Regions from separate parts of the Virgibacillus sp. LDC1 genome, predicted to be linked through region 2. Evidence: riboswitches for the same ligand, from Rfam matches in the RefSeq annotation. Region 2 holds a riboswitch; each other region holds the start of a gene.
What was found. A riboswitch is a leader RNA that binds a small molecule or an ion and turns the genes downstream of it on or off. The one in region 2 is predicted to bind thiamine pyrophosphate.
Positions count from the first base shown of each region.

Region 1 (9,721 bases), on a different contig from region 2:
TTATGGCCGCGGGTTTGGACGCTGGATGCTTATAAGCATTTGCTCTCCAACGGATTGTTTGTCACCTCGATTTCCGTGAGCGTGTTCCTGGCTACGGTCGGCACACTGCTCAGTCTGCTCGTTACCGGGGGCATGGCTTACGCGGTGTCCCGCAAACGCCTTCGGTTTCGCAAGGCGATCATGATTATGGTGTTAATCACCTTTCTCTTCACGCCGGGGCTGGTTCCGCTGTATCTGGTCGTCCGAAATGTGGGACTCATTGACAGCGTCTGGTCGCTGATCCTGCCCAGCTTGACCAGCGCATGGTATGTGCTGCTCATGAAGGGATTCTTCGACAGCATTCCGGACAGTCTGGAGGAAGCCGCGATGATTGACGGCTCCAATGATATCGGCGTGTTCTGGCGAATCATTCTGCCGTTGTCGCTGCCGGCGCTGGTGGCTTTCGGATTGTTCTTTGCGGTCGGCTATTGGAATACGTACTTCAACGCACTGATGTTTATTAACGACCAGAAGATGTGGCCGCTGCAAGTGCTGCTCCAAAATATGCTTGTGGATCCGACGACAATGGGATCGGGAAGCGGCGGAGGCTTTGCCTTCCAAGTGAACCGGCCCGTCCCGACGGAAACGTTGAAGATGGCGGCGGTCGTTATTGCAACCGTTCCTATCATGTTAGTGTATCCATTCCTGCAGAAGCACTTCGCCAAAGGAGCGATGGTAGGCTCTGTCAAGGAATGAATCGATATACGGTCTATCTGCCATCATGATCAGTCAGGCGAGATGTATCATTATAAGGGAGGTCTAATGATGAGAAAAATGGAAACAAAGCCGGGCAAGTCGTTTTTAAAAATGTCGGGGGTGCTGCTCTTGGCAAGTTCGCTCTTGCTAAGCGCATGCGGCAGCCGAGAAGGAAGTGCACCTGGCGATAACGAAGGCGGAACAGACAGCAGTGAACCTACAAGCATTACGATACAGACCCTGAATTATGCCACCGAATTCATAGACAATACCAATGCACTATGGAAAGAGCTTGAGAAACGCACCAACACCAAGCTGAATATTACGTGGCTGTCGCCGTCCACGGCCGAAGAGAAGATCAATGTCATGCTGGCATCCGGCGATCTTCCAGAGGTTACTTTCGTGGAAACGATGCAGAACCCGCAGCTGCAGAAAATGCTGAAGCAGGGAGTCTTCTGGGATCTGACGCCGTTTCTTAAAGACTACCCGAATTTGAACCGCGAAGAACTGAAGGAAATGTGGGAAATCACCAAGATGGATGGCAAGAACATCGTCATTCCTCGTTATTATCCGAGCTATGGCGGAGGCGTGTTCCCGATGATCCGCAAAGACTGGCTGGATGCCCTACAGCTGGAAACACCCAAAACGCTGGATGAGTTCCATAACGTGTTAAAGGCTTTTAAAGAACAGGATCCGAATGGTAACGGACAGGCCGATGAGATTCCATATGCCGCAAATCCGGGGGCCCTCGCTTATATTTATAATATATTTAATGAAACGCAAGGGTCCTGGAAGCTTCAACCCGATAATACCCTGACTCCGATTATGACATCGGATGAGTCAAGGGAGGCCATGTTGTGGATCAAAAAGGCTTATGACGAGGGCTTGTTCCCCAAAGACTTCGCAATCATGAAGTTCTCGCAGGTGATGGATACGATGCGAAGCGCCAAGGCAGGGGTAGGGGGCATGTCCATGAACCATGCCTGGGTGACCGGCGAAGCCGTGAAAGGCGTTGATCCCAAGGCGGATCTGATGCCGCTTGCTTACTTGGAGAATGCTAACGGGGTGAAGTATACGCCTTCAGGATCGCCGTACTACGGCGTGTACCTGATTCCGAAGAAAGTGCCGGAGGCGAAAGTGAAGAAAATCCTCGAGTTTTTCGATTACGGTTATAGTCAAGAAGGCAATGAAATGCTGACCTACGGAATCGAAGGTGTCCATTACAATGTGGAGAACGGGAAGAAGGTTGCAACCCCGCAGGCCGCTGTAGATAAGACGGGTGACGGCAACTTGAACAATATGATTCACCTCGTCAGCGACGATATGGCCATCAGCGCGGTAGGGATGCCGGATGAAGTATACGAGCGGAACGTAGAGATCGTCACAGAGCGAAAGACGGTCAAGGTTCCGAATCCTTCGGGAGAGCTGTATTCGGAAGCCTATAACAAATACTATCCCGAGCTTTCCAAGAAAGTGGAGGATATGCGGGTCATGGTCATCACGGGCAAAGAACCGGTTGAATCGTACGATAAACTGATCGAAACGATCAAGAGTGATCCGAAGATGAAGGAAATTACAGACGAGATGTCAAAGGCATATCAGGAGAAGTACGTTAAATAAGTATGTTAAATAAGTACGTTAAATAAGGGAATCCAAAACCACAATGCTGCAGCTTGCATTGTGGTTTTTTGGCGTGAATAACAGAAATCGCCCCTCCATGTTATATTTCTGATGTCTAATATTAAACATCCTATAATTTTACATTAAAGCATAAAATATTACATGAGGGGAGGATATAAAGTCATGGAAACGAAGGAAGGCATAAAGTTTAATATCGAGCAAGAACGGCATAAGCTTCATAAGATGAAGCAGCGGTATCGTGATTTTAATCATCCCAAAGTCCTCAGACAATCAATCGTGCTCGATGAGTTGATTAATCAATATAACCGATTTCTTAAAGAGAACAAGCCGATTGCCTAAACAACCGACTTGAGCTGAATGTAGATTCTTTTTATAGATCGTAAAGTCTCGCGGCGTTCTCATACAAAATCCTGCGGGCCTCGGATATGGACAACCCCTGAAGCTCAGCCCATGCCGCAGCCACAGAAGCCGTCATCCGTGGATGGGTCATCTGTCCGGTGAACGGACCCTCGAACGGCCAAGGACCATCGGTTTCGGTCATGACGAGATGATCCGGATATCTACATGCCATATCACGAATTTCTTCCTCATAGAGGATGTCAGGCGTAAAGGAAATATAGTATCCGTTACCCGCCATCCGCTGCAAGGTGTCGCGTGAGCCCTTGAACCAATGAAAATGGGCACGAGTGACGCCGTATTTTTCGAGCAAATCACATGCGATATCCGCATCTTCATATACAGCGTGCAGAATGACCGGTTTATGATGCTTTTTAGCAAATGCTATAAATTGCTCCAGCAGATCGGCGTAAGGACGGTTATCCCAGGGACGGCCCTCCGATTCAGCCTCCAGCCTGGCGTAATAGGGGAGACCCACCTCTCCTACGGCAACCATCTCATCGGCATGCTCTGCCATCCAATCCAGCAGTTCTTCGGTTTCGTCAGAGGAAGGGAGGGGCTGCTCCGGATGATAACCGAAAGCTGGCCGCACCATCGGTCCGTACTGCCTGGCCAGCTCCAGGTTTCGCTTGCAGGAAGCCAGATGCATGGAGACGGAGATGAGGGATTGAACCTCATGATGGCGGATATCCGCCAGAATCGCTTGTTGATCGGATAACGAATAACTATCCAGATGAATATGAGTGTCCATCAGTGGGAAATTCGCTTCACGCTGCATGAATGATTTCATCGTTACATAACCTCGCTTGTAAGCTTCCATGAAGCATTTTGCTGATCATGGATGTATGTATTCCGCTGGCCTTCATCGGTCAGCGTTTGTGCTGTTCTTCCCGCATGATGGCGGAAATTTCGGTTTTTAATGCAATGAAGGACGGATCCATCAGGATATTTTCCCGGCGTGGACGGGAAAAAGGGACTTCTACCCTTTTCAAGATGGTTCCGGGCCGTGCCGACAGGATATAGATGCTGTCCGAGAGGAGCAGCGCCTCCTCGATATGATGGGTGATCATCAGCACCGAACGGCGCGTATCCTCCCAGATATCGAGCAGCCAGCGCTGCATATCGCTGCGCGTCAGCGCATCCAATGCGCTGAACGGTTCGTCCAGGCACATGACTTCCCGTGGACTCATCAGTGCGCGCAGAAAAGCCGCCCGCTGCTGCATTCCGCCTGAAAGGGTGTGCGGATACGCTTTTTCGAAGCCGGAGAGTCCGGCCCGTTCCATCCAGCTGCGGGCATGTTCCCTGGCAGCGGCTTTCGAGGTGCCCCTCAGCTCCTCGGGAAGAAGCACGTTGTCCTCCACCGTACGCCAAGGGAAGAGTGCCGGCTGTTGAGGCATATAGGCGATGCGGCCTTTTTCCCCGGTCACGTCCTGACCATCCATGAGAACGGAGCCCGCATCCGGAGCCGTTAACCCCCCGATGATATGGAAGAGCGTGCTCTTTCCGCTGCCTGAAGGACCAATCAAGGAGACGAATTCCCCGGGCTGCACCTGGAGCGAAAGATCATCCAGCACATGCACTTCGCTGCGCCGCTCGCGGAAGGTTTTACGAAGGCTGCGAACCTCAAGGGCAGGCGCTGGCGGGACCGCTGCAGAGGATCGGCCAAGCCTGTCATGATCCGACAGGGATACTTGATGTGTCATATCGCAAAGCAGCCTCCTTTTATATATGTTGGAAAATGTCCATTCACAATGGTTTTAACCTTTTCGATTCCAGCGAATCAGCCGCTTCTCCAGCAGGGTGATCAGCAGCACCATCAGCAGGCTGAGCAGGACGATGACCAGGATGGCAACAAACACCCGGTCCGTGCGGTAGCCGGATTTTTGCAGCATCATGTAGTAGCCGATTCCCCGGTCCGAGCCGATCCATTCCCCGATCACCGCACCCATGACCGAATAGGTGGCCGCAATGCGAATCCCGGAGAAGATGGAGGGAAGGGCATGCGGCAGCTCCAGCTTGGTGAAAATTTGCCACGAGGTAGCTCCCGCCATCTGCATATAATTCATCATGGTGCGGTCAGTACGGGCGAGTCCGTCCAGGGCCGCAACAGCGACAGGGAAGAAGCAGACCAGCGTAATCACGATAACCTTGGGCAGCATGCCGAAGCCGAACCAAATCATGAGAAGCGGGGCAAGGGCGATGGTCGGCACATTCTGGCTAAGAATAAGAAGCGGATAAAGGGCGGTTTTGAGAAAAGGCACCATGTGCAGAGCCAGCGAGATGACAAGACCGATCGCCGTGCCGATCATAAATCCGATCAGGGTTAATTGCAGGGTGGCCGCTGTATGCTGGAAGAGACCGGAAGCTCCGGTAACGGCCTCATGCCCGATGGCCGTCGGCGCAGGCAAAATAAAGGGTTCAATGTCGAATACGGATACTGCGGCCTGCCAAACCATCAAAAAGAAGAGGACCGCCACAACGGGCGGCCAAACAGAACTCCACCAGCTTTTCATGGACGGTATTTCTCAGTCAGCTTATCCATGCTGATGCCGGTCGGATGATGCGCGATTTTGACTTGGGATATGATGCTGGGACTTCCCGCATTCACCAGCGCCTCGTGCATGCGCTCAACGATCTTGAGCAGCTCGGAGAGCTCTCCTTCCATGGTCGTTTCGAGTGCATGGACCTCATATTTTACGCCCGATTCCTGAATGACCTTGATCGCTTCATCCACATAAGGGATGCTGTCGGCCCCGTTTGGCGTTCTCGGTATTACTTGAATGCTTAAGAGTGTATTCGCCATATAAACTCATCCTTTCGTGCAAGCTATATTGTAATGGAAGAGAGGCAGCCTGCTGTCTCTCCTCTTAAATAGAAATAACCTTATGGCTGCTCCGGTAAAAATTCATTGGTAAATGCGCGGTCCGCGTCAAGTTCCTTCTCCAGCAGCTTGCGCTCAAACATCCAGTCGGCATACCCCGACCATACTTCGGCTTTCTGCTCGCCCCAGCGGGGTGCATCATCCTGATAACGGGGGCTCAGCCATTTCTGGCTGGCGAGAACCAGTTCGGCATCCAAGTCAGGAACAGCCTTCGTAAGCAGGGCTGCCGCATCTTCAGGATGTTGAATCGCATAGTCATATCCTTTTGAAGTCGCCCGCATGAACGCTTTGACAAGCTCGGGGTCCTCCTGGATCTGCTTCTCGTTCGTTACGATCACCGGTGTGTAATAATCAAGCTGCTCCGAGTAGTCCTTCACATAAATCATGTCAAGCGGCTCATTGCGAAGCTCGGCTTCAATCCCCGTCCAAGCATAGAAGATCCAGGCAAAATCAATGTCGCGTTTCACGGCCGTAAAATAATCGGCATCGCCCATATTGATCATATTCACCTTGCTGACATCGGCGCCATCAATCTCCATGATGGATTTCATGACGGCTTCCTCCACAGGCGAGCCCCAGCCTCCATAGGATTTTCCTTCAAAATCGCCTGCCTTCACGATGCCCTTATCCTTGGGGGCGGCAAAGCCGGATGTATTATGCTGAATGATCGCTGCAATGGAAACGAGCGGCAATCCTTGCGTTCTGGCCAGCGTTACGCCTTCCTGATAGCTGATGCCAAACGGCACGTTTCCGGATGCGACCAGCGTATCGGTTCCGCCTGCTCCCGGCTGGACGATCTGGACATTAAGCCCTTCTTCCTCATAATACCCAAGCTCCTTCGCTGCATACAGGCCGGTGTGATTCGTATTGGCGGACCAATCGAGCATCAGCTGTACGTCACGGAGTTTCCCGGGAGTCTGACTGTCTTCGCCTTCGGCACCTGTCTTCTTGTTCTGTCCGCTTGTGCCGCATCCAGACGCAACCATCAGCAGGACGCAAGCAAGAAGCAGCGGAATCCATGTTCCCTTCTTCATCGTTTTTTCTCTCCTTTGAATTCTCTTTCTATAACCTCGTTAACTCCACAAAAAAAGCGCCCTGATGATATCAGGACGCATGACGGCGTAAGTGTATACCACGGCAAATGAACAGCTGCCGCAAACATGGGCTTCCTACGCTGGCATTACCCAGATCAGGTGTAAGGGTCAGTATCATATCGGATACACTCTCAGCCGGCCAAATTCCAGCTCCCCCGGTATTTATGAAGTTTCGATCATTACATCCGCTATTATAGTCCTAACACACCAAACCTGTCTAGTTCGAAGGGGCACGAACGAGGCAGGTCTACTTTTAGAACACGTATGCAATTGGAAGAATGAATGGAGCTATGAACCTTTCACAAGATAAAGGATTTGAATAAAGCTTCTACCGTACGTAAGAGGTTAGCGCTGGAAAAACTCAATCCACTCCCCTTCGGGACCGTGAACGAAGAAATAGCGATACCCATTCGGGAGCGTCACGATTTCCTCATCCAAGTGAGGCACGTCCAGTCCCTGAACGCGAGCATATTCCTCTTCGATGTTATCCGTGCTGACGGCAAAATGATGAACGGTCCCTTCTGCGGGCAGCGTGTCGCTGTATCCCTGAATAAGCTCGACCTCCGTTTCGTCGCTGCCGTTAAATCCGAGGAATGCCAGCTGGATGACGCCATTGGTATGGGTAAGGCGATCCTTCAGCTCAAGTCCGACGACGGCGGTGTAAAAGGCGATCGTGGTTTCAAGGTCCCGGACGACAATGCCGACATGATCCAATCGTTTCTGTGACAAGGCTAAACACCCTTTCCGATTCATATGAGATATGAATGAAATATTATCACATAATTCCTATACGTCAAGTAGGTCTTGAAGGAGGCAACTTTTCGGAGCGTTACGGGTTTCATAGAGTAGAATCCGTGGTTTTTCTTTCATTTCCTCATCTTTACTTTTGGGTGGGTAAAAAGTATCATGAGAACTAGAAGTATTAATTCGAAAGACCTAACAAACAAGTGTTGAAAAAAGCTTACCTTTTGGCCGAGGAGGAATGCTTATGAGTCCAACTCCAGCAGATCATCTGTGGATTCGACTCGCCATGATATATGCATTCATTCAGATAATGATCGCTCTGTGGATGCCTGACGCTTTATCGCTTCAGCGTGTTCTAGTCATTATTCCTCCTGCAGCCGCCTCCGTTTATTTAATGTGGATTAGTCGGCGCTATGAGGTGCATCTTCGCAGGTTTTGGTTTATTGTGAGTCTCGGATTGATGGGGGATGCAGCGGCCCGAATCATTTACGCATGTCATGTTTGGTTTGGAAAAGAGAGCGCTTTCTCTCCGGCTCTAACCCATTTCTTCTGGGGGCTCGAACTCATCCTGTTCGCAAGTTCTCTCATTTATTTATTCCGGCATGTACAGGGTTCGTTTCGGGGGCTCCGGTTTATGCTGGACATCGTGATTGTTGGCATAACGGTCATGACGGTAGGATGGGAGTATTTCATCAAACCTGAGCTTGAGGGTCTGGCCCATGAGGCAGTATGGGGAAACATTTGGGTGGACATGCTGTATCCGCTGTGCGCAATGGTACTTATTTTTTTTACGCTGGTGTTGTATTTTAATACCGGACAGTTAAGGAAATGGTCGGCCATTCTGTTATGTCTTGGCGGGAGTACTTATATTGCAGGAGATGTTCTATACATCTATCTTGTTGATCTTATGGGTATCGAGGCACGTCCCTACCTGTATCCACTCTATTCATTATCGGTATTTTTTATTAGTTTCGCAGGTGGGCAGTCTGCCCCTGCTTCCCGTAAGCCATCTGTTGGCGAGCGGGAGCCGCGTTCGATCGGAAACCTGATCGTAAGGTACCTGCTTCCCTACAGCGTGCTTGGCGGGATGTTTGCCCTTATGGCGCAGCGTTTTGGGGGGTGGAATGGACTGTTTACCGGCCTATCTCTGTGCGTTATCCTGATTTTGTTCAGGCAGATTTTGATTCAGTTCGAGAACGACCGTTTGTTTGCCCGACTGCATGAAAGTCTGATGCAGAGTGAATCCCTGGCCCATCGCGATGATCTTACGGGGCTGTATAATCGCCGTTATTTTAATGCAAGGCTGTCGAGTTCGCTGAAGGAGGCGGACCGCAAAGGTTCCCGCGTAGGCTTGCTGTATATGGATATGAACCGTTTCAAACGAGTCAATGACCGATACGGCCACCGTGCCGGCGATTTGTTGATACGAAAGGTTGCAGACCGGCTTCAATCTCTCGAATCCAAGGGAGTCTTGGTTTCCCGATTAGGAGGAGACGAATTCACCGTCATGATCCATCCAGCCGGCGAAGATCAGGAGCTGATCTGGATGGCGGAGGAGATTTGGACGATGCTTAGCGAGCCGTACGAGCTGGAAGGACATGAGGTTCGAACCACGCCGAGTATCGGCATTGCGGTTTACCCGGATCATGCCAGAAATGACCAGGAGCTGATTGGCCGCGCGGATGCAGCGATGTATGCGGCAAAGGAACGGAACGCCCCTTGGCATTTTGATGTGGAGCGGACGATGCTGCTGCAGCTTTTAGATCAAAAGGTTGAGTAGAAGAATGTATGACGATAGTATCGACAATAGGTTGTTAAAAGCAATATAAGTCGATTTTTGTAGAATTTGGCGCAATCATTGCACGAATCTTGCGCATTTCTCCTAAAATAGGTCATAACTTCGATATAAAATCCATAAAATGCAAAGAAATCATATTCAAAATGCCGATAAGAAGCATAGTGAGAGCTAGCTTGCCAAGGAGGACGAACATGATTTGCGACAATTGCAGCACCTTTGAACCGATTGAGGACCAGGGGACCATTCATATGAAGCCTGCAAGTGGCGAGCTTATTCAGTTGCTGGCAGTGAACGGCTACACGGTACATGAAAACAATGAGGGTTGTGCTGTGAACTACAAGGTACGTGCGGACCTGATCTCCATGATGAAGTGTCTGCAGCCCCTTCCGCTGAAGATTCGTCAAGAGCTGTCCTTCTGTGTTACCGGTGGAG
Region 1 covers NZ_JAOXLZ010000002.1:582,041-591,761, forward strand. The annotation lists gene OHJ21_RS23210 (carbohydrate ABC transporter permease) at 1-735, shown strand, start outside; gene OHJ21_RS23215 (extracellular solute-binding protein) at 802-2,355, shown strand; gene OHJ21_RS23220 (aspartyl-phosphate phosphatase Spo0E family protein) at 2,539-2,715, shown strand; gene OHJ21_RS23225 (TatD family hydrolase) at 2,747-3,562, opposite strand; gene OHJ21_RS23230 (ABC transporter ATP-binding protein) at 3,642-4,475, opposite strand; gene OHJ21_RS23235 (ABC transporter permease) at 4,530-5,285, opposite strand; gene OHJ21_RS23240 (MTH1187 family thiamine-binding protein) at 5,282-5,575, opposite strand; gene OHJ21_RS23245 (ABC transporter substrate-binding protein) at 5,656-6,687, opposite strand; TPP riboswitch at 6,803-6,914, opposite strand; gene OHJ21_RS23250 (VOC family protein) at 7,093-7,476, opposite strand; gene OHJ21_RS23255 (diguanylate cyclase domain-containing protein) at 7,736-9,271, shown strand; gene OHJ21_RS23260 (EAL domain-containing protein) at 9,481-9,721, shown strand, end outside.
Region 1: linked by a shared signal. The riboswitch ahead of OHJ21_RS23245 (ABC transporter substrate-binding protein) and the one ahead of OHJ21_RS20035 (ECF transporter S component) in region 2 are both predicted to bind thiamine pyrophosphate.

Region 2 (9,721 bases):
GAGAGAGTGGCATTGGCAGAGCAAGCGGTGATCCGGTGGTAGCGTCGGGAGCAGGAAAGGTTGCGCTGATCACGGGCGCGTCGAGCGGGTTCGGACTGCTCATCAGTCTGGAGCTGGCAAAAGCAGGTTATGACGTGGCTGCGGGTATGCGCAGGCCTGAGGCGGCGGCAGAACTGTTGGCCCGAGCCGAACAAGCAGATGTTGCCGGGCGCATTCACGTATTCCAGCTGGATATATGCATCGAGGAACAAGTCAAGGCCGCTGCTTTGGAGATAGAGCAGAGGTATGGACGCTTGGACGTGCTGGTGAACAATGCCGGCGAGGTGGTAGGCGGCATGGTGGAGGAAGTGCCGCTCAGCGGCTGGCGAAAGCAGATGGAGACGAATTTTTTCGGGACCGTATCGGTAACGCAGCATATGCTGCCGCTGCTCCGCCGTACCGGACATTCCAAAATCATTCTCATGAGCAGCATTAGCGGCGTGGTCGGCTTTCCGGGTTATGGACCTTATGCGTCCTCCAAATTTGCTTTGGAAGGGCTTGGCGAAAGCCTGTCCATGGAGTTGATGCCCTTTGGCATCGATGTCGTGCTGATCCAGCCCGGTGCCTATGGCACGCCGATTTGGAACAAAAGCTTTGGGGAGCTTGCGGTAAAGGAAGGATCACCCTACAGCGATCTGCTGAAGGGCGTGCTGGAGTATTCCGAGCGGACAGCCAGGGGAAGCGGGGATCCGCTGGAGGTAGCCAGGCTTGTGGCAAAAATTGCGTCCATGGCTAAGCCCAGGTTCCGCTATTTGCTGCCCCGAGGCACGCGGCTAACCGCATGGATCAAGGGCGTGCTGCCGGATCGGCTGTTTCAGCGGATCATGTATCGGATGCTGGGCCGGCGTTAATCATTCATGCCGCGAATGATTCATGGCCTTAACTTGTAAAATGCGATGTTTGGTAAGGTGAATGGGATTACCCTTTTCTGGCTGGGGACGGATGAAGCAAACCGAGGAGTTCCCCCATCTTCACCTTGGAGCCGGGTTCCAGGTCACCGCGCGGAGTAAACGTGCCGTTCTCCGTCAAAAGCACGACGGTAGAGCCGAATTCAAAGTACGCGAGCTCATCGCCAATCCCGTATTTCTTCACGTTCTCGTCAGCATAACGGATGCTGCTTACGTTCATGGCTCCGACCTTCACGACGGCAACTTCGCCGAACTCATGCGCAATATAGGTAATGAGGCGTTCATTGCGGCTGAGCACGTTCCGAATATGGGTCATCGCAAAATCGTTCACAGGGTAAACGCGGCCCTTCAGATGCTCGCTCTCCGCCTGAACACCGGTTACCGGGGAATGAATGCGATGATAATCGGTCGGGCTTAAATACAATACGAAAGCATAACCGTTGATGTAGTTTTCCATTCTTGGCGATTTGGCGAGCAGCTCACTCAGGGTATAATCCTGTCCCTTGACGCTCAGAATGGTGCCGGCGTTGACGGCGCCCATTGCCGAAATCGTGGCATCGACCGGGCTTACCATAGCGTCGGCGGTATCATCTATGGCGCGCAGGCCTATTTTTAACCGGCGGGAAAAGAACTCGTTCAATGAGCGGTATTCATGGATTTCTTTCTCCGCTTCATGCGCCGGAATTTGATAAATTCGTATAAATGCAGGTATTAGATGACGGCTCAGCCGGCTGTGGGAACAATGCCCCATGATTCGGGACAGCCACTTGCGGGAGGATAGCTCAGTCATCAGACGCAGCAATTGTTTAGCCATGTCATTCTCCTTTGTGCATAGGTGTCAGCAATAAACGTTGGTGGAAAAGCCAACCACTCTGATATTGACATAGAATGAGATGGAAATCAATAAATAGCCATTTTTGAAAAAAGGCTCTTGCTTATTCCGGAGCGAATGTGTATTTTAAAGTTAACATGAAACCGAATAGGAATACGGGGGCTTGAGTGAATCAGGCTGAGATTGCAGCTGTTATCCGCTGTTGACCGTTAATCTGAACTGGGTAATGCCAGCGTAGAGAATATCCGACCCTGCCTACATAGGGCCTATTTTTCCGTCTGCGCGTTTTTCCAGACGGTTTTTTGTTGTGTTTACACAAAAATAGAGGTGGAGAGGGGAATGTGTTGTTATGGGAACGTCTGTGCAAGAGAAGTTGGGGGTTCAGCCCCGAAAAGGGCTGCGGTTAAGCGATATTTTGGTGACGGTGCTGGTATCGCTGGTGCTTGGCGTCATTTATCATTTCTGGGGTTCGGTTTACAATCTGTTAAAACCGCTGTTCTTTGAAGCGGATGAGTTGTTATACGGCATGTGGTTCGCTGCAGCCACGCTTGCTTACTTGCTGATCCGCAAGCCGGGAGTGGCCATCATCGCGGAAGTGGCGGCGGCCCACGTGGAAGTGCTGTTTGGCAGCGGCTGGGGATTGACCCTGCTGCTGTATGGCCTCATTCAAGGACTGGGGGCAGAATTGGTATTCGCGGCATTCCGTTATCGGAGCACCTCCGCGTGGACGCTGGCGATTGCCGGAGCCGGCGCGGCCATCGGCTCGATGATCATGGACTTCTATTACAGTTATACCGATGACCTGCAGACGTGGATGTTCCTTGCCAAATACGGCATGCGGGTACTCAGCGGCGCCGTCATTGCAGGCCTCCTGATGCTCCTGCTGGCCAAAGCGCTTGACCGTACGGGCGTGACATCCCTGCTGCGTCCTGCGTCGAAGAAGGATTACGAAGCACTGGATGATCCGCGCCATGTCTAATGCCACGGTTAGCCAGGTTCCGGCTCAGTCCGCTGAGATGCTTCCGGAACCGGCCGTGTATGTGGAGGGATTGCGTCTGAAGTATCCGGGCGAGGAGCGGCTGATGTTCAAAGACCTCTCCTTCTCGGCTGTCCGGGGGGAGAAGGTGCTGCTGCTCGGTCCGAGCGGCTGTGGCAAATCCACGCTGCTGCAGGTGCTTAGCGGGATGATTCCCCGCGCAACGGAGGTGCCGATGAAATGCGAGGCCCAGCTGGTTCCGCGTTCTTGGGGTTATGTGTTTCAGGATCCGGATACCCAGTTCTGTATGCCGTACGTGGATGAAGAGCTGGCTTTCGTGCTGGAGAATCTAAGTGTCCCACGCGACGAGATGAAGGAGCGGATGCAAGCGGCCCTGGGCGAGGTGGGGCTTGATCTTGAGGAGCTCCATATGCCGATCGGGCATTTGTCCCAAGGCATGAAGCAACGACTGGCGCTGGCATCGGCTCTGCTGCTGGAGCCGGAGGTCCTGTTCCTTGACGAGCCGTCTGCGCTGCTCGACCCGGAAGGCAGGGAGCAAATCTGGTCCGCGGTGAAGGCCGTTTCGGAAGGGCGTACGCTGATCATCGTGGAGCACCGGATTGAAGAAATGGCCCAATACGTGGATCGTGTCGTGCTGTTCAGCCCGGATGGGGTGATTCTGGGCGAAGGTCCCCCAGCAGCGATATTCGCTGAATATGAGCGGGAACTCCAAGCCTATGGAATCTGGTATCCCGGCGTATGGGAAGATTACGCGGAGTCCCGGGCAGGCAGAGAGTTATTCGCCCCGGTCGACGCGCTGGGCAATGAGGCAGGTGATCTCCTGTATGAGGCTGCTCTGCCATACGCTCAGCATGGGGAAACTGTCATTCAACTGGCGGATTTCAGGGGGATGAGATGGGATAAACCTGTCATCACCCTCCCTTCAGCCGAGGTGGTTCCGGGACAATTCATTGCGGTGGTTGGGCCGAACGGAGCAGGAAAGAGCTCGCTGCTGCTCAGTTTAATGGGGCTGCTTCGCGCCGAAGGAACCTATGTGCTCTGCGGGGAAGAGGTCATTCAGGGCAGGCGCAGGAAGGTGCGGAAGAAGAGAGAGCAGCAGCTGCGCCAAATCGGATTCGTGTTTCAGAATCCGGAGCTTCAATTCCTGACGGAACGCATCGGCGATGAGGTGGTTTACTCCCTGCTGGTGGATCATGTGCCGCCGGAGGAAGCGAAGGCGCAGGCCGACCGCTGTCTGGAACGCTTTGGACTGAAGGGCATGGAAGCTAGGCATCCGTACCAGCTGTCGACAGGTCAAAAGCGTCGCTTAAGCGTGGCTACGGCCATGGCAAGACAGCCGTCTGTGCTGCTCCTGGATGAGCCGACCTTCGGACAGGATGCGCGGAATACGTTTGCGATTCTGGAGATGTGTGAGCAGCTGCGCCGCGCGGGAACCGCCATTCTCATGGTGACGCATGAAATGGAGATCGCGCAGCGGGTCGCCACGCATATATGGGAAATCCGGGAGGGGCAGTTGACGTCAAGCATGCCTTCCCCCCGATGGTGTACCGGGACGGAATCCGGACGGGAGACCGGCGGAGCGAATGGCGCTGATGAGACTCGCGAAAACCTAACCGGGGCCGATCATCGCCTTACGGGGGTGAACGCATGAATATATGGAATCCCGTGCGGATCACTTGGCTGCACCGCGCGAATCCGGTGGTGAAGCTGGGACTGATCTGTGCGCTGTTTTTTATGACGGTGTTAACCCATGATCTTGATTTTGTCATGTATCAGGCGTTGATCTTTATGATCTGCCTCGTGGTGCTCAGCGGGGTGAAGCCGTGGAAGATGCTGCTGTTTTTCATACCGTTTCTGCTTGCCTTTATTTCGTCTTCCTCTTCCATGATGCTGTTCGGCAAAGGGGAGACGATCTGGTGGGAGTGGGGATTGTTCCGGGTATCGGAAGAAAGCTTTTATCGGGGGCTGCATCTGGGGTTTAAGGGAATTGCCTTTGCCTCGGAGGGGCTGCTGCTTGTTACGACAACGTCCTCGGTGGATTTATTCTACAGTCTGATGCAGAAGCTGAGGCTTGCGCCCAAGTATGCTTACAGCTTCATGGCTTCGATCCGGCTGCTGCCCATGGTCTGGGAGGAATATGTAATCCGCCGCCAAGCCTTGAAGGTACGAGGTGTCCGCCCGATTCGCGGCGTTCGCGGCATGGTGAACCGCGCAGGACTGTATGTGGTGCCGCTGCTGGCGCAGAGCATCCGCCGGGCACACCGGGTGGCCGCGGCGATGGAGGCGAAGCAATTTGACGGGGATCGGGCGAAGGCTCGAACGTATTATTACCCGTCACGTTATTCCCGCTACGATCTTCTAATCATAGGATTACTCGCAGCCGCTGCCTGCTGTGCTTATGTGGCAGCCGGATATTTTCCTTGGTTCGGCATTGGCGACGTGCGGTTTGATTAAACGGTTGTTTCCTCGATGAGGGCCTGCTTATGGTGTGTAAGCAGGTTCTTTTTTTATGAGATCAGAATAACTTCAAAGGGCCTGGATTTCATGCTGATTGAGGCGTTATAATACTAGTGGTACCAGAAAAGTATTTTCAGTACCAGAAGGGGAGTTTATTCACGTGCGCGAGCGAATATTGAATGAAACGATCCGCTTGATTCAGCGGCAGGGCTTTACGTTTACGGTCAGTGATCTGGCCCGCGGCCTTGCGATTAGCAAACGGACAATCTATGAGCATTTTTCATCCAAGGAAGAGATTGTCGAATATATCATTGACGGGATGATCCGGCACATTCAGCAGCGCGAACGTGACATTGCGGCGGATGAGGGGCTTACCGTTCTGGAGAAGATTCACCAGATTCTAATCTGTCTGCCCCAGGAGATGGAGAAGATGGAACTGGGGATGCTGCCGGATTTGAAGCGGTCGCATTATCCGCAATGGGAGAAGCTGGACACCTTTTTCCGAGAGGAATGGGGCATTGTTACCGAGCTGATGGAACAGGGCATGGCCGAGGGAAGCATCAAGCGAATTCACATGCCGCTGTTCATCGATCTGTACCTCGGGTCGCTTCATCAGATTTACGATTCGAGGGCGACGGTGAAGCATCAATTGCCGCTGGGGGAGCTGCTGCAGTCCGTCATGGATATTTTATTGTTCGGCATTGCCGCTGAGAAACGGAAGGAGTCTTGAGATTATGCATTGGTTATATTTAAGTTTGGCTATTCTGTTTGAAGTGGCGGGGACGCTGAACATGAAGCTGTCAGAGGGGTTCAGCAAACCGCTGCCCAGCGTGCTGCTGGTGGTGTTCTATATTTGCAGCTTGAGCTTCCTGACGCTGAGCTTGAAGCAGATTGAAATATCCGTGGCTTACGCGATCTGGTCGGGACTTGGCATCATGATCATTACCGTCATCGGTTATATGTTCTTTGCGGAGCAGATTAATGGCCTGAAAGTATTCTCGATCCTGCTGATCATCGCGGGTGTCGTTCTGCTGAATTTATCCGGCAGCGCGCATGCGCAGGAACAACCGAAGACGCACCAGTCCGGTCACTAAGGACGATCAAATGAACCGGAATCTGCGGAAGGGCCGTACTCGTGCGTAGAATGGAAGAAGGACCGTGCGCGAACACGATCCCCGAGTACAACGTACCGCCATAAGAGCGGCCTTACTATAGGAATTCGATCAGAAATAGACCGTGATCCTGACCAAGGGCGGTCTATTTCTTTTTATGGAACGAAAGTATTAACACAAAGTCATTAGAAACTAATTAGGCTTTAGCCGGATGGAAGGAATCAGTCGAATGGAATATGTTACACGAAACCAGCATGGGCCATTTTGTTTTAGGTGTCGCACTTCATATTACAATCCGTCTTCCCTTATCGTTTGACGATCCGGTCAAAAAATGCCCGCATTCTAGAGCTTTTTGTCATGGAGGCCGACCATGCGCATTGGCATAAAACCGCTTTGAGCATGCGTTTGCCCTTAGGAATGCGAGAACTTTTCTTTTTGCCAGCACTCTCATGGTTGCCTGGACATCCCCCCGCCCAAGAGCTGGCATGAGTTGATGAACGTCCAGACCGCAACAACGTTCTAAAATAGCGTCCTTTTTGCATCCCTCACATTTAAAAGATGCGGGTCATGCAGCCTTCGATTTGTATTTTTGTACACGTGCTTCATGCGACACTCGGCGGTACGCAAGGCTGCAACAGATCAGTTTGTGGGGTTATTTTAGTTTGAGCGGTTATTTGAAGATGAATCTGAATATACCTCGGAGCCGTTGTTTCCAGTATATTAGAGTTATGGACGTAAAAAGAAAGGCGTGAATGACGTGGCTTCGAACATACTTCTTGTAGAGGATGACAGCTCGATTGGCGAAATGGTAGAGAGCTATTTGACGATGGAAGGTTTTCAGGTGGTGCTTGCCAAAGACGGAGAGGAGGCGCTCGAGCGGTTTGCCGAACGAGATTATGACCTCGTACTGCTGGATATGATGCTGCCCAAGATCAGCGGTATGGATTTTCTAAAAAAAGTCAGGGAGAAAAGCCATGTGCCGGTACTGATCGTATCCGCAAAGGATGGGGAAGTGGACAAGGCGCTCGGCCTTGGTTTTGGCGCGGATGACTATATTACGAAACCTTTTTCGATGATTGAGCTGACGGCTAGAGTGAAGGCCGCTATCCGCCGCGTGACGGCTTATGCAATAGCACCCCCAACTGAGCAAAATAAAATCATCCGGGTCCATGAACTAGAGATGGATCTGGATCATTTGACCGTGACCAAAAACGGCCAGGAGATCAAGCTGACGGCCAAAGAACTGCAAATCTTAAAGTTGTTTATGACGAATCCGAAAAAGGTATTCACCAAGCAGCACATTTTCACATCCGTCTGGAATGACGACTATTTCGGCGATGAAAATGTCATTAATGTGCATATGAGCCGTTTGCGCGACAAAATTGAAGATCAGCCCTCCGATCCGCAGTACATCAAAACGCTGTGGGGCATCGGCTACCGTTTGGGGGAATTTTAGTGGTTGCCGTTCTGCTGATTGTTGTGATCATGTTGGCGTTGCTGAATGTGATGCAGTGGATGGGTCGGAAAAAAAGAGCTAAGCAGCTTGGCTACATCATCGATAAACTGAATACGATTAAGGATTCGTCCTCGCAGGAGCAACTGCTGCTTTTTACGGAGGATCCAGGATATCGTAGACTGTTGATTGCTATCAATCACTTGCTTTTGCAAACCAGGCAGTCCGAGACAGGATTTATGCGTACAGAAATCGCAATGCGCCGAATGTTGGCAAACATATCGCATGATTTGAAGACGCCGCTTACCGTGGTGCTCGGTTATATCGAAACGTTGAACCAGAAGGCCGACTTGCCAATGGAGGAAAGGGAGCGGCTACTGGATAAGGTGCATACGAAGACTGTAGAGATCGTAGAGTTGATCAACCGTTTTTTTGACCTGGCCAAGCTGGAATCGGGGGATAAGGAGATGCCCCTGACCCGCATACATATCAATGAAATTTCCAGAAACAGCATGCTGATGTTTTATGATCTGATCGAATCCGAAGGGTTGCAGGCTGACATCGATATTCCGGAAACGCCGCTTTATGCATGGGGCAATGAAGAAGGACTAAAACGCGCATTAAACAATGTGCTGAGCAATGCGATCCGTTATGGTTCACAGGGCAAGGTGATCGGCATGAAGCTGCGGGATGAACAGGGCCGGGTGCTTATCGACATTTGGGATAAAGGCAAAGGTATTCATGAACGGGATCAGAAGCTTATTTTCGAGCGGATGTATACGCTGGAGGATTCAAGGAATAAAAGATTCCAGGGCAGCGGTTTGGGTCTGACGATTACGAAAAGACTGATCGAGCTGATGGGCGGGGAAATTCGCGTCGCAAGCAAGCCGTATGAACGGACCGTTTTCACGATCTCGTTAAAGAAGCTATCGTAGCGCGGCTTCTTAACATCATATTAGTGCTAGACAAAAAGCGAAAGTAGCGGAGGAGACGGAATCGATTCTTACGAAGCTGAAAGATTTTTGGGAAAAAAGCTACTTTGGAGGCATTTGCTGCATTCGCCTAAAAGCTTTCAGAAGGAAAGCTAGCATCGGAAGTAAATGTAGCAATTGTTTATTCCAACACATCCCCAACTGTTTCATTAGTAATAGGACGCAAGAAGAAGCTCGCTAACGCTGCGAACCAAACGTAAATCGTAGCTGTAAATAAATAGTGAAATAACCCTCTGATGTCACGCTACAATGGCTGGCGTCAGAGGGTTTTTTGTTTGATTCTCGTTCTTGGGAACGATCCCACCGTATTGGGAGACCATGAGAAATCTCTTAAACGAACGTGTCGGTGATGCCGAAAAGGACAAAGAAATGCTGAAGCAAATTTCGCCAGTGTTCCACGTCGATAAGATCGTAACGCCATGATTCGTGGCTCAAGGGGCGAATGATCCGCGGGTGATGAAGGACACGGCTTTACCAACGAAGAGAACTTGTTCGATTTCTTCAATACAATGATCAAGTTTTTGGATAAAAATCTGAAGCCGTAGAGCAAATAAGGTAAGAGTTGCTAGGGAATAGGTAACACATCTAATACAGAAGAAAGGAAGACTAAAGTGGAGTTTATTTTCAATAGCAGCACCAATTTGGATCATATTGATCTGACTGGTTGTGAGTGAACCGGTCTTTGTTTATTCCATGTGATATGATTGTTTATAATCGAGTCGCTTTCTACACTTAAGAGATTCGTAAGAATTGTGCAAGAAATATGAAAATGTTGGCGGTTATACTATGATCAAGAGATAAGTGAGAGGGGTAAATATAAATGAGTTATGTCATCAGTACCCGCCATGTCAGCAAAACCTATAAAGGCAAAGATGTTGTCTCTGACGTCAGTATGAATATCAAGCAGGGGCAGATTTACGGACTGCTCGGT
Region 2 covers NZ_JAOXLZ010000001.1:4,375,104-4,384,824, reverse strand. The annotation lists gene OHJ21_RS20045 (SDR family oxidoreductase) at 36-890, shown strand; gene asd (archaetidylserine decarboxylase) at 958-1,761, opposite strand; TPP riboswitch at 1,925-2,037, shown strand; gene OHJ21_RS20035 (ECF transporter S component) at 2,129-2,758, shown strand; gene OHJ21_RS20030 (ABC transporter ATP-binding protein) at 2,751-4,427, shown strand; gene OHJ21_RS20025 (energy-coupling factor transporter transmembrane component T family protein) at 4,424-5,230, shown strand; gene OHJ21_RS20020 (TetR/AcrR family transcriptional regulator) at 5,394-5,963, shown strand; gene OHJ21_RS20015 (DMT family transporter) at 5,968-6,327, shown strand; gene OHJ21_RS20010 (transposase) at 6,651-6,887, opposite strand; gene OHJ21_RS20005 (response regulator transcription factor) at 7,103-7,801, shown strand; gene OHJ21_RS20000 (sensor histidine kinase) at 7,801-8,733, shown strand; partial or broken gene OHJ21_RS19995 (alpha/beta hydrolase family protein) at 9,070-9,335, shown strand; gene OHJ21_RS19990 (ABC transporter ATP-binding protein) at 9,611-9,721, shown strand, end outside.

Region 3 (9,721 bases), on a different contig from region 2:
CGCCGCGGCCCCGTAGAAGGCCAGTCCCGCCGTACCCGCAAGCAGCAGGTTTGCCTCCACTGCGGCAAAGGCACCCAGCACCGAGGTCAGCAGGCACCCTGCGCCGGTGGCCTTCGTGAGCAGCGGGTCACCGCCAGTAATGATACGCACTTCACTTCCATCGGTAATTACGTCCTCTTCACCGGTAATGGCCACGATCGTGCCTAATTCGCGTGCAGCCCGCACAGCCAGCTCGGCATGATTGCTGCCTGCGCTGATGCCAGCGTCTACGCCTTTGATCTCGCGGGCCTCCCCAACAAGGTGAGCGACTTCAGCCGCGTTTCCACGCACAAGCGAAACCTTCACCTCGCTCAGAATCCGCAAGGCCGACTCCGTCCGAAAACGGGTCGCGCCCGCACCGACCGGATCCAGCAGGACCGGGACGCCATGGGCATTGGCCGATTGCCCCGCTATTATCATCGCATCCACCAGCTCGCGGTTCAGCGTGCCGATGTTCAATACGAGTGCGCCCGCGATGGCGGCCATATCCGCCACTTCCTCGGGCGCGTAAGCCATGACCGGCGACGCGCCCAGCGCGTACAAGCCGTTCGCCGTAAAATTCGTAACCACCACGTTTGTCATATTGTGAACGAGGGGGCTCGTCTGCTGTACCTTCGTTAAAAGCGCCGAAACCTCTTTTTCCCATGCATGCATATGAATCAGCCTCTCTTATCTATAATGGAATTTATGTGCTTGATACAGTTTCTCCTTACAGCACCGCAGCCTGCAGCTGCACCGGCCATTCCTCCTGCTTATATGCCATATCCCAGAACATATACTCCAGTTGGCAGCTCAGCATGAAATGCTCCGTCATCCGTTCCCGCTCGGCTGCCGTCGCACGCTCTGCCCATTCATCGACACGGTTGCAGAACTTGGCTGTCGCGTCTTCCCCCCGGTTGCCGTAGAAATAAATCCAGTCATAGAATGGATGGGACGCATCCGGCTTCACTTCATCCAGCAGCCTGCGACCAATCTCCAGGTACGTCCACGGGCAAGGAAGGAGTACCGCCATAATCTCGCCCAGACTGCCCTCATGCGCCACCGTCAGCATATGACGGATATAATGATGCGCGGACGGAGCAAGCGGATACCCCTGAAGCTCTTCATAGGTCACCCCGGCTGCTGCGCAAAAATTCTGATGCGGGTGCACCTCGCTGTGCAGGATGAACGAAATCTGTTCGTTAAAGGTCGCGATCTCTTCCCTGCTGGTCGATTTAGATATGGCGATACCGTAAATCCGCATGTAGGCATTCAAATACTCAAAATCCTGTTTTACATAGTGAATCAACTGCTCCCGCTCCAGATTCCCCTGGGCAATGCCTTTTACGAAGGGATGATCGAAGATTGCTTGAAAAATACCTTCCGCCTGCTGACGGAGCTCTTGCGTGAAACTCATTTTTGTCCCCACCTCCAACATATTGAAGAGCAGGAAGTCCGTAAGTCACGAGTTTCCAGGCAACGCTAAAAAGCCGCCCCCGAAAACTGGAGCGGCTTCGTCAACAAGCCCGAGTGCGCCAAAAAACGCACCGAGACCTCATATACGAAGGCTCCACTTTCCTACGCTAGTACGAACTAGATCAGGTTCAAAGGGTCCAAGATACGCTCTTGTCTCAGCCGCTAACGGCTCCCCTAGTGGACTTCCTATTCTTTTGTCTAATACTGTACATAGGTTTGTGGGTCGTGTCAAACGTGAACCGTCCGCGGACGGAACTCCACGCTTGAAACCTTTTCATGACCGGGTGATCATAATGTTCTACGGTGGCGGTGGTTATTTTGCTAAATTAAATAGCCGTATGCCCAAAACTTGTTTTGGGAACACTGACGCTCGGTTGTCATATATGCCCCCGCATAATGAGTACATCAGAGCTCAAATAAATGAAGTTTAAGGGAGCGAGCGTATTTATGACGAACCCATCGAAAGCGGTTAAACCCATTCCGGATGGCTACACCTCCGTGACACCGTGGATCATCTCAAGAAACTCCGCAGCGCTGATCGAATTCCTGCAGCAGGCTTTTCAAGCCGAAGAGTTAGCCCGCGTCTATGTTGGCGATGGTATCATCGGCCATGCCGAGGTGCGAATCGGAGATGCCGTCGTGATGATGTTTGACGCGAAGCCGGAATGGCCGGATAGCCCGGCATACCTCCGTTTATATGTTGAGGATTGCGATGCCGTCTACCAACAAGCGCTGGCCGCAGGAGCCGTCTCGGTCACGGAGCCAACAAGCTTGTTCTTCGGTGACCGGGTGGGACGGGTACGGGACCCGTTCGGCAACTTATGGTGGATTCAGACGCGAATGGAGGACCTCACTTCTGAGGAAATGGAACGACGAGCCCAAGACCCGGAATACATCCAGGCGATGGCCTATGTTGCCGGAGCGGACATTGTGGTGAAGATTTCGTAAAAAGGTGGAAGCGAAGCAAAAGCGTCATTACAGGGAGGGCACGGATGGATTCGTGGATGGATTCGGTGTCCAGGGGATGCTTGGATGGCTACCAACCAAAACGATGTAGAACCGCATGATTTTAAGTAGCTATGGTTTAGTGGTAGAAAACGGGGGAACTCAGAGTAGATAGCTGAGGCCACTGCTGGTCGTGGTGCTACTGCTGGCCTTGGTGCTACTGCTGGTCTTGGTGCTACTGCTGATCTTGGTGCTACTGCTGATCTTGGTGCTAGTGCTGATCTTGGTGCTACTGCTGATCTTGGTGCTACTACTCATCTTGGTGCTAGTCCTGATCTTGGTGCTACTGCTGATCTTGGTGCTAGTGCTGATCTTGGTGCTAGTGCTGATCTTGGTGCTACTACTGATCTTGGTGCTAGTGCTGATCTTGTTGCTAGTGCTCGAGGGCAAGCGGACTGAGGATACGTTATTTAGCCAAATCGGGGTTATTTTCGAGAGCTAGCGGACACCAGATACGTTATTCATAGAATATGATGGCAAATAGGCACCTTATTGCGGTAATAAGGGATCCTGTGTCCGTTAGATTTAAGAGTTGGGAGCGAATTAAGAAAATAAGGGATCTGGAGTCCGTAAACAGGTGGTCTTTTTGCTACTACTCATCTTGGTGCGACTACTCATCTTGGTGCTAGTGCTGGTCTTTTTGCTACTGCTCATCTTGGTGCGACTACTCATCTTGGTGCGACTGCTGGCCTTGTTGGCTAGTGCTCGAGGGCAAGCGGACTGAGGATACGTTATTTAGCCGAATGGGTGTTATTTTTGAGAGCTAGCGGACACCAGATACGTTATTCATAGAATATGATGGCAAATAGGCACCTTATTGCGGTGATAAGGGATCCTGAGTCCGTTAGATTTAGAATTGGGTGCGAATTAAGAAAATAAGGGAACTGGAGTCCGTTAACAGGTGATCTTTTTGCTGCTGCTCATCTTGGTGCTGCTGCTCGTTTGCTACTACTATCTTGGTGCTAGTGCTGGCCTTGTTGCTACTAGTCATCTTGTTGCGACTGCTAATCTTGGTGCGACTACTCATCTTGGTTCTAGCGCTCGTTTGCTACTACTCATCTTGGTTCGACTGCTGGCCTTGTTGCTACTGCTCGAGGGCGGCAAGCGGACTGAGGATACGTTATTTAGCCGAATGGGTGTTATTTTCGAGAGCTAACGGACACCAGATACGTTATTTATAGAATATGATGGCAAATAGGCACCTTATTGCGGTAATAAGGGATCCTGAGTCCGTTAGATTTAACAATTGGGTGCGAATTAAGAAAATAAGGGAACTGGAGTCCGTTAACAGGTCAGGGGTAGCGGCAAGAAGCAGGGGGAGTTGGTTATGCTGTGCTGGCGTACAGTGTGGCATGCAGTTACATACCAGCGACACAGCGATGCTACCGTGCAGATATGCTGCCAACGCAGCCGTACCGGCGACGCAGCGATGCTACCGTGCAGCTATGCTGCCAACGCAGCCGTACCGGCTACACAGCGATGCTACCTTGCAGCTATGCTGGCGACGCGGCGGTACTGGCGACCCGGCGATGCACAAAAAAGGAGTCATCCCTCAAGATCTCAGATCTTGAGGGGTGACTCCTTTTTTAGCTTTTTCCTATGCAGCATTCGTTTTCATTCATTCATTACTGAATGCCGTAAAACTCCTGCAGCTGGTCAATCATCAGATTCGCTGCCAGGATGCCGCCTGCTGTATTCCAGATGGCATCATCCACTTTGTGGGCTTGGCCGTTCTTGACGACGTTCAGGTTTTTCCACAGCGGATCGTTGATCCATTCCTGCTCGGTTTGGTTGGCACCGCCATCCCCGGTTTCATAAGTGAAGTAGAACAGTCTGTCGGCATCTGCCTCAGGCAAACGTTCCTTCGTAATCTCGTCAACGAAATCGTCCTTGGCGTTCTTGGTCATGTCGTTGCGGGCGATACCGATTTTCTCGAAAATGACGCCCGAGAACGTATTGGTATGGTACACGCGCGTCTTGCCTGCCATGAAACGGACCACGGAGACGGTCTCATCCAGCTTGCTTCCGGCCTTTTCTTTGAAATCCTGAATCCGCTTGTCGTATGCAGCCAGGAGCTCTTCGCCTTCAGATGCCTTGTTCAGTGCCTTGGCATACAGCTCAAAATTGGTCTGCCACTCGCCGCGAAGATCCTCGGCAAAAACAGTCGGCGCGATCGCCTTCAATTGCTCATATACTTTCTCCTGACGCATTTTGTTGCCAATAATCAGATCCGGCTGCAGGCCGGCGATTAGCTCGATGTTCGGCTGGCTCTCTTCCCCTACAACGGTAACGCCTTCCATCTGGTCTTTAATATGCGGATACCATGGGTCGCCTGTCCAGGATCTAACGGCACCTACAGGCTTCACGCCCAATGCGAGAAGGGCCTCTGTTCCTTCGTTCGTGAGAACCACCACTTTTTGAGGCGTTCCCTTGATCGTTTCCGTACCCATCGCATGCGTAACTTCATACGATTCGCTTGCTGCGCTTTCATTGTTACCACCTGCAGCATTCGTTGTGTCGCCGCCGGTACTGTTTGCGTTTTCTTTCGCTGGGCTTGCTCCGCACCCGGCAAGGATCACGATCATGATGAGAGCCAGCAAGCTAAACTTGAGGCCTCTCGTTGATTTATTTGCCATTCCTTTTCCCATACCTATCTAAATCCCCCTTGTGTCATATCCCTCTACTTGAAAATCATTATCAATCACTGATTCAAAACTATAAAGGGTTTTATGAAAAATATCAAGATATTTATGAGAATGATTATCAAGATCATTGACAGATGGGGTCCCTTCACCTAAAATTCATATGAACTTAATTATTCATGGACTTAAGAAAGTGAGCATATATGCGCGTATTCGGACTATTCATATCGCTATTGGCGCTGGCTGCTGCCGTTATGTGCAGCATCGCATTCGGAGTAACAAACATACCTCTTCATCAGGTATGGGAATCGTTCACTCACTTCAACGGGAGCAACGAGCATCTGATCATTCTCACAGCAAGACTGCCCCGGGCGCTCATTGCGCTTGCCGTAGGAGCAAGCCTGGCTGTTGCGGGCGCGCTCATGCAGGTTATCACCCGCAATCCGATTGCATCCCCCAGCACGCTGGGCGTGAACTCCGGTGCGGCCTTCTTCATTATTATGTCGGCGGGTTGGCTGGGCATAAGCGGACTCCAATCCCTTACCTGGGTCGCGCTGATCGGGGCCGCGGTAAGCGGCGGTATCGTGTTTTTCCTGGGCAGCATCGGCAGGGACGGCATGACGCCGGTAAAAATCACCCTCGCGGGTGCCTCCATAGCCGCCTTCTTCCATTCCTTGACACAGGGATTAATGCTCTCCGACGGCAAAATGTTCGATCAGGTCCTGGTATGGCTGGTCGGCTCGGTAGCCGGACGCGATTTGAACCAACTTGCAGCCGTGTGGCCGTACATGACCGTTGGCATGCTGGCTGCACTCCTGCTGGGCCGTCATCTGAACGCCCTCTCCATGGGAGACGACATCGCCCAGAGCCTTGGGCAAAAAACAGCCCTCATTAAGCTGTTAGCGGCAGCGGCCGTTATTTTGCTGGCCGGAGGTTCCGTTGCCGCTGCGGGACCCATCGCATTTGTCGGAATCATCATCCCGCATATCGTTCGGTATTTAATAGGAAATGATTATCGCTGGATTCTGCCTTACAGCGCGGTGCTTGGCGCACTTCTGCTGGTGACGGCCGATCTCGGCTCCCGATACATTGCCATGCCGAAGGAAGTCCCGGTCGGCGTGATGACTGCAATCATCGGCGTGCCGTTCTTCGTGTACATAGCCAGGAAAGGAAGACGAGCACAATGAGTAAACACCGCATATTCCGCTCCAGGAACGCTAAAGTATCGTTTATGCTGGAGAGAAGAACACTATGGGTATGCCTGATCCTATTCGTGCTTTGCATCGCCGCCATGATTCTTAGCACAGGAACGGGAAGCCAGTTTGTTTCGCCGCTTCATGTCATTAAAGCATTGTTCGGCGATGCTCCGCCCATGGAGCAGGTCATCGTCATGCAGCTAAGGCTGCCCCGAATTATCATCGCCGTGCTGATCGGAGCCGCTCTCGCGGTGGCGGGGGCTATTCTGCAGGGCGTCATCCGCAACCCCCTGGCCTCCCCCGATGTCATTGGCATAACGGAGGGAGCATCGCTAGGAGCCGTTCTCTTCATCTTCATATTCACAGGCACCGTATCGATCCATTGGATGCCGCTATTCGCCATCCTTGGTGCTTTTTTCATTACCGGACTGCTGTATGTGCTTGCGTGGAAGAATGGCGTATCGCCGCTACGGCTCGTCTTGATCGGGATCGGGGTATCAGCCGCCATCAAATCGATCTCCTACATGCTGATCATATCCGGTCCGCTGCAGTTGGCCGACCGCTCCCTTACCTTCATGGCAGGCAGCATTTACGGCATGTCCTGGGATAAGGATGTATTGACCCTGCTGCCTTGGGTAGCTGTACTGCTACCGCTTACCTGGCTGCAGGCCCGGAATGTGAACATCCAAGCCTTGGGAGACGACGTTGCAAGCAGCACCGGCGCCCAGGTTCAGAAACAGCGGCTGATCCTGATCGGACTCAGCGTCGCCCTGGCCGGAGCAGCCATCTCGATCGGCGGCGCCATCGCCTTCATCGGTCTGATGGCACCGCATATGGCCCGCAGGCTGGTGGGTCCATCTTTCGGGAGCGTCCTGCCGGTCAGCGCACTGATCGGTGCGATTCTGCTCCTTGTCGCGGACTTGGTAGCTCGGACGGCATTTCTGCCGCGCGACGTTCCGGCAGGTGTATTCACCGCCGCGATCGGCGCGCCGTTCTTCCTCTACTTGCTGTATCGTAACCGCAATCGATTCTAGAACCGAAAGGAGCTGGCGTCATGAATACGCTGGAAGCAAAGGGATTGGGTCTGTCCTATGGGGGAGACTTTATATTCGAAAATCTGGATTTAACCGTGCCTATAGGTAAAATCACCGTGTTTATCGGCAGCAACGGCTGCGGCAAGTCCACTTTGCTGCGCTCCATGGCCAGGCTGCTGAAACCGCAGCGCGGCTCGGTTGTATTGAACGGAGCCGACATCGCAAGCTTGTCCACCAAAGACGTGGCGCGTAAGCTCGCCATTTTGCCTCAAGGACCAACTGCTCCGGAAGGGCTGACGGTGATGCAGCTGGTGAAGCAAGGGCGCTATCCCTACCAGAGCTGGCTGCGTCAATGGTCACGCGAGGATGAGGAAGCAGTCACGGCGGCCCTGACATCCACGGGTTTGACCGAACTGGCTGACCGTACGGTTGACTCGCTATCCGGCGGCCAGCGCCAGCGGGCTTGGATCGCGATGACGCTGGCACAAGAGACGCCGCTCATTCTGCTCGATGAACCGACCACCTATCTGGATTTGACGCACCAGATCGAAGTACTGGATCTGCTGTATGAATTAAATGTTCAAGAACAACGGACCATCGTCATGGTGCTGCATGATATCAATCTGGCCTGCCGTTATGCCGATCATATCGTCGCCATTCGCGACGGGAGCATCAAGGCAGAGGGCAAACCGGGAGATATTATCGATTCCGAGCTGATGCAGACCGTGTTCCAGCTGCCGTGTGAGATCATTCCGGACCCACTGTACGGGACCCCGATGTGCGTCCCGCGCGGGAAGGGCATGCGTCGGCCTTCAGCCGTCAAGCTGGAATCGGCGGAACCCAAACCCAAACAACCAACAACGCCGACTCCAGCCCCAGAACTGGCACCGGTGTAGTATAAAGCGCAATTAAGCCGACTCCCTTTCGCATTCAAGCGGCAGGAGCCGGCCTTTTTGATTTAGGCGTTTCTTAACAGTATGGAGCTATGATCTAAAACAGGTTTCACAAAAACATGATACGAGGGGCAGCCGGGATGGCAGAGACAAACGAGTAAGCGTATCTGCTTTAACCCGTCCATCATTTTTGAAAACAAATGCCGACGCGAATAGAAAGACATAAAAATATGCAAAAAAAAACGCCCCCATGGCGGAAGGCGGTCCCTGTATTCAAACGTAACGATCACCATGCTTCTACTGCTGTTGCTCACGACTGCTCCGCTATCGATTCATCATGACCATTTACCTAGGCGCAGGTCTCTTTTTCTCTGACGATGCGGGAGTCCTTTGAACAGCTTGGATTTTTCACGTTTCCGTTGTTCCAACAGGTTCTTTACCCCTCGCATCAATATCCGGTACCTCATCTCATCCTCATGGCCGAACTTGCGCATTTCGTCAAAATACTCGTCTGTCATCCTATCACTCCAGCTGTATAAGTCTATAGAACTAGAGTATAGGACCGAACTATACAATTTCTAAACAAAACCGGTAACAGGCTAGGCCGATGGCGTTCTATGGGTGTAAAGCGAGAATTTCGGTTTCCCATTGATTGACAAGTATCATACAATGAACAGCAAAGGAGGATATCGCTCATGTGGAGTACATGGAAGCTGAACCGGCCGGTCTGGGCAGGCATCGCCTCAGGCATTCTCCTCGGGCTGTTCCTTAAAATGATCGAGCACATCACCTCGGTGAAGGTCTATACGCTGCTGCTGAACGTTGATTACGTACCTGTCCTGAAGGAACTGAAGCTCTCCGAACCTATCGAGCTTGCGCTGCATCTCGTCATCTCCGTCCTGCTGAGTATCGCTCTGGCCGTCTTTCTGGAGCAGAAGAATTGGCCTCGCGGGCGAAGTTTATCCTGGGTCTCCCTGGTCTGTATGGTCGTAGGACTTGTCCTGTATCCGACTACGGTCTTGTCCGTTCGCACACCGGAGCTGTCCGACTTCGCTGCCCTTCTATTCTGGCTGGCAGGTCATCTGCTATACGGCATTGCATTAGGCTGGCTGCTGACAAGTTCACGTGGAATCTCTGCCAAGATCGGGAAAGCAGTCATGCGAAAACGCCGATTTATGGATTAACGCAAAATGACCGCTCCACTTGAATAGGAGCGGTCACAGCTATGAAACCGAATGCGCACATGCCGCACTCTGTTATGGATCCTTCACTTTGGCGATGTTAGCGTCCCAGGGACAGGTCCTGGTCCACCTCGCTATCGGATTCCTCATCCTCGACGTTCGCGTCGTCACCGGATGCCGCTACGCCATCCATGAAATCTTGGATCTGACCGCTGTTGCGGGTCAACGTAGCAACGGAAACCTCATGCTTCTTCGCGATATCGGACTTCGTTGTTG
Region 3 covers NZ_JAOXLZ010000005.1:269,676-279,396, reverse strand. The annotation lists gene thiM (hydroxyethylthiazole kinase) at 1-693, opposite strand, end outside; gene tenA (thiaminase II) at 749-1,435, opposite strand; TPP riboswitch at 1,577-1,680, opposite strand; gene OHJ21_RS25915 (VOC family protein) at 1,942-2,442, shown strand; gene OHJ21_RS25910 (hypothetical protein) at 2,741-2,941, shown strand; gene OHJ21_RS25905 (hypothetical protein) at 3,401-3,655, shown strand; gene OHJ21_RS25900 (hypothetical protein) at 3,750-4,070, shown strand; gene OHJ21_RS25895 (ABC transporter substrate-binding protein) at 4,125-5,147, opposite strand; gene OHJ21_RS25890 (FecCD family ABC transporter permease) at 5,345-6,328, shown strand; gene OHJ21_RS25885 (FecCD family ABC transporter permease) at 6,325-7,371, shown strand; gene OHJ21_RS25880 (ABC transporter ATP-binding protein) at 7,392-8,267, shown strand; gene OHJ21_RS25875 (hypothetical protein) at 8,600-8,782, opposite strand; gene OHJ21_RS25870 (hypothetical protein) at 8,960-9,448, shown strand; gene OHJ21_RS25865 (YecA family protein) at 9,546-9,721, opposite strand, start outside.
Region 3: linked by a shared signal. The riboswitch ahead of tenA (thiaminase II) and the one ahead of OHJ21_RS20035 (ECF transporter S component) in region 2 are both predicted to bind thiamine pyrophosphate.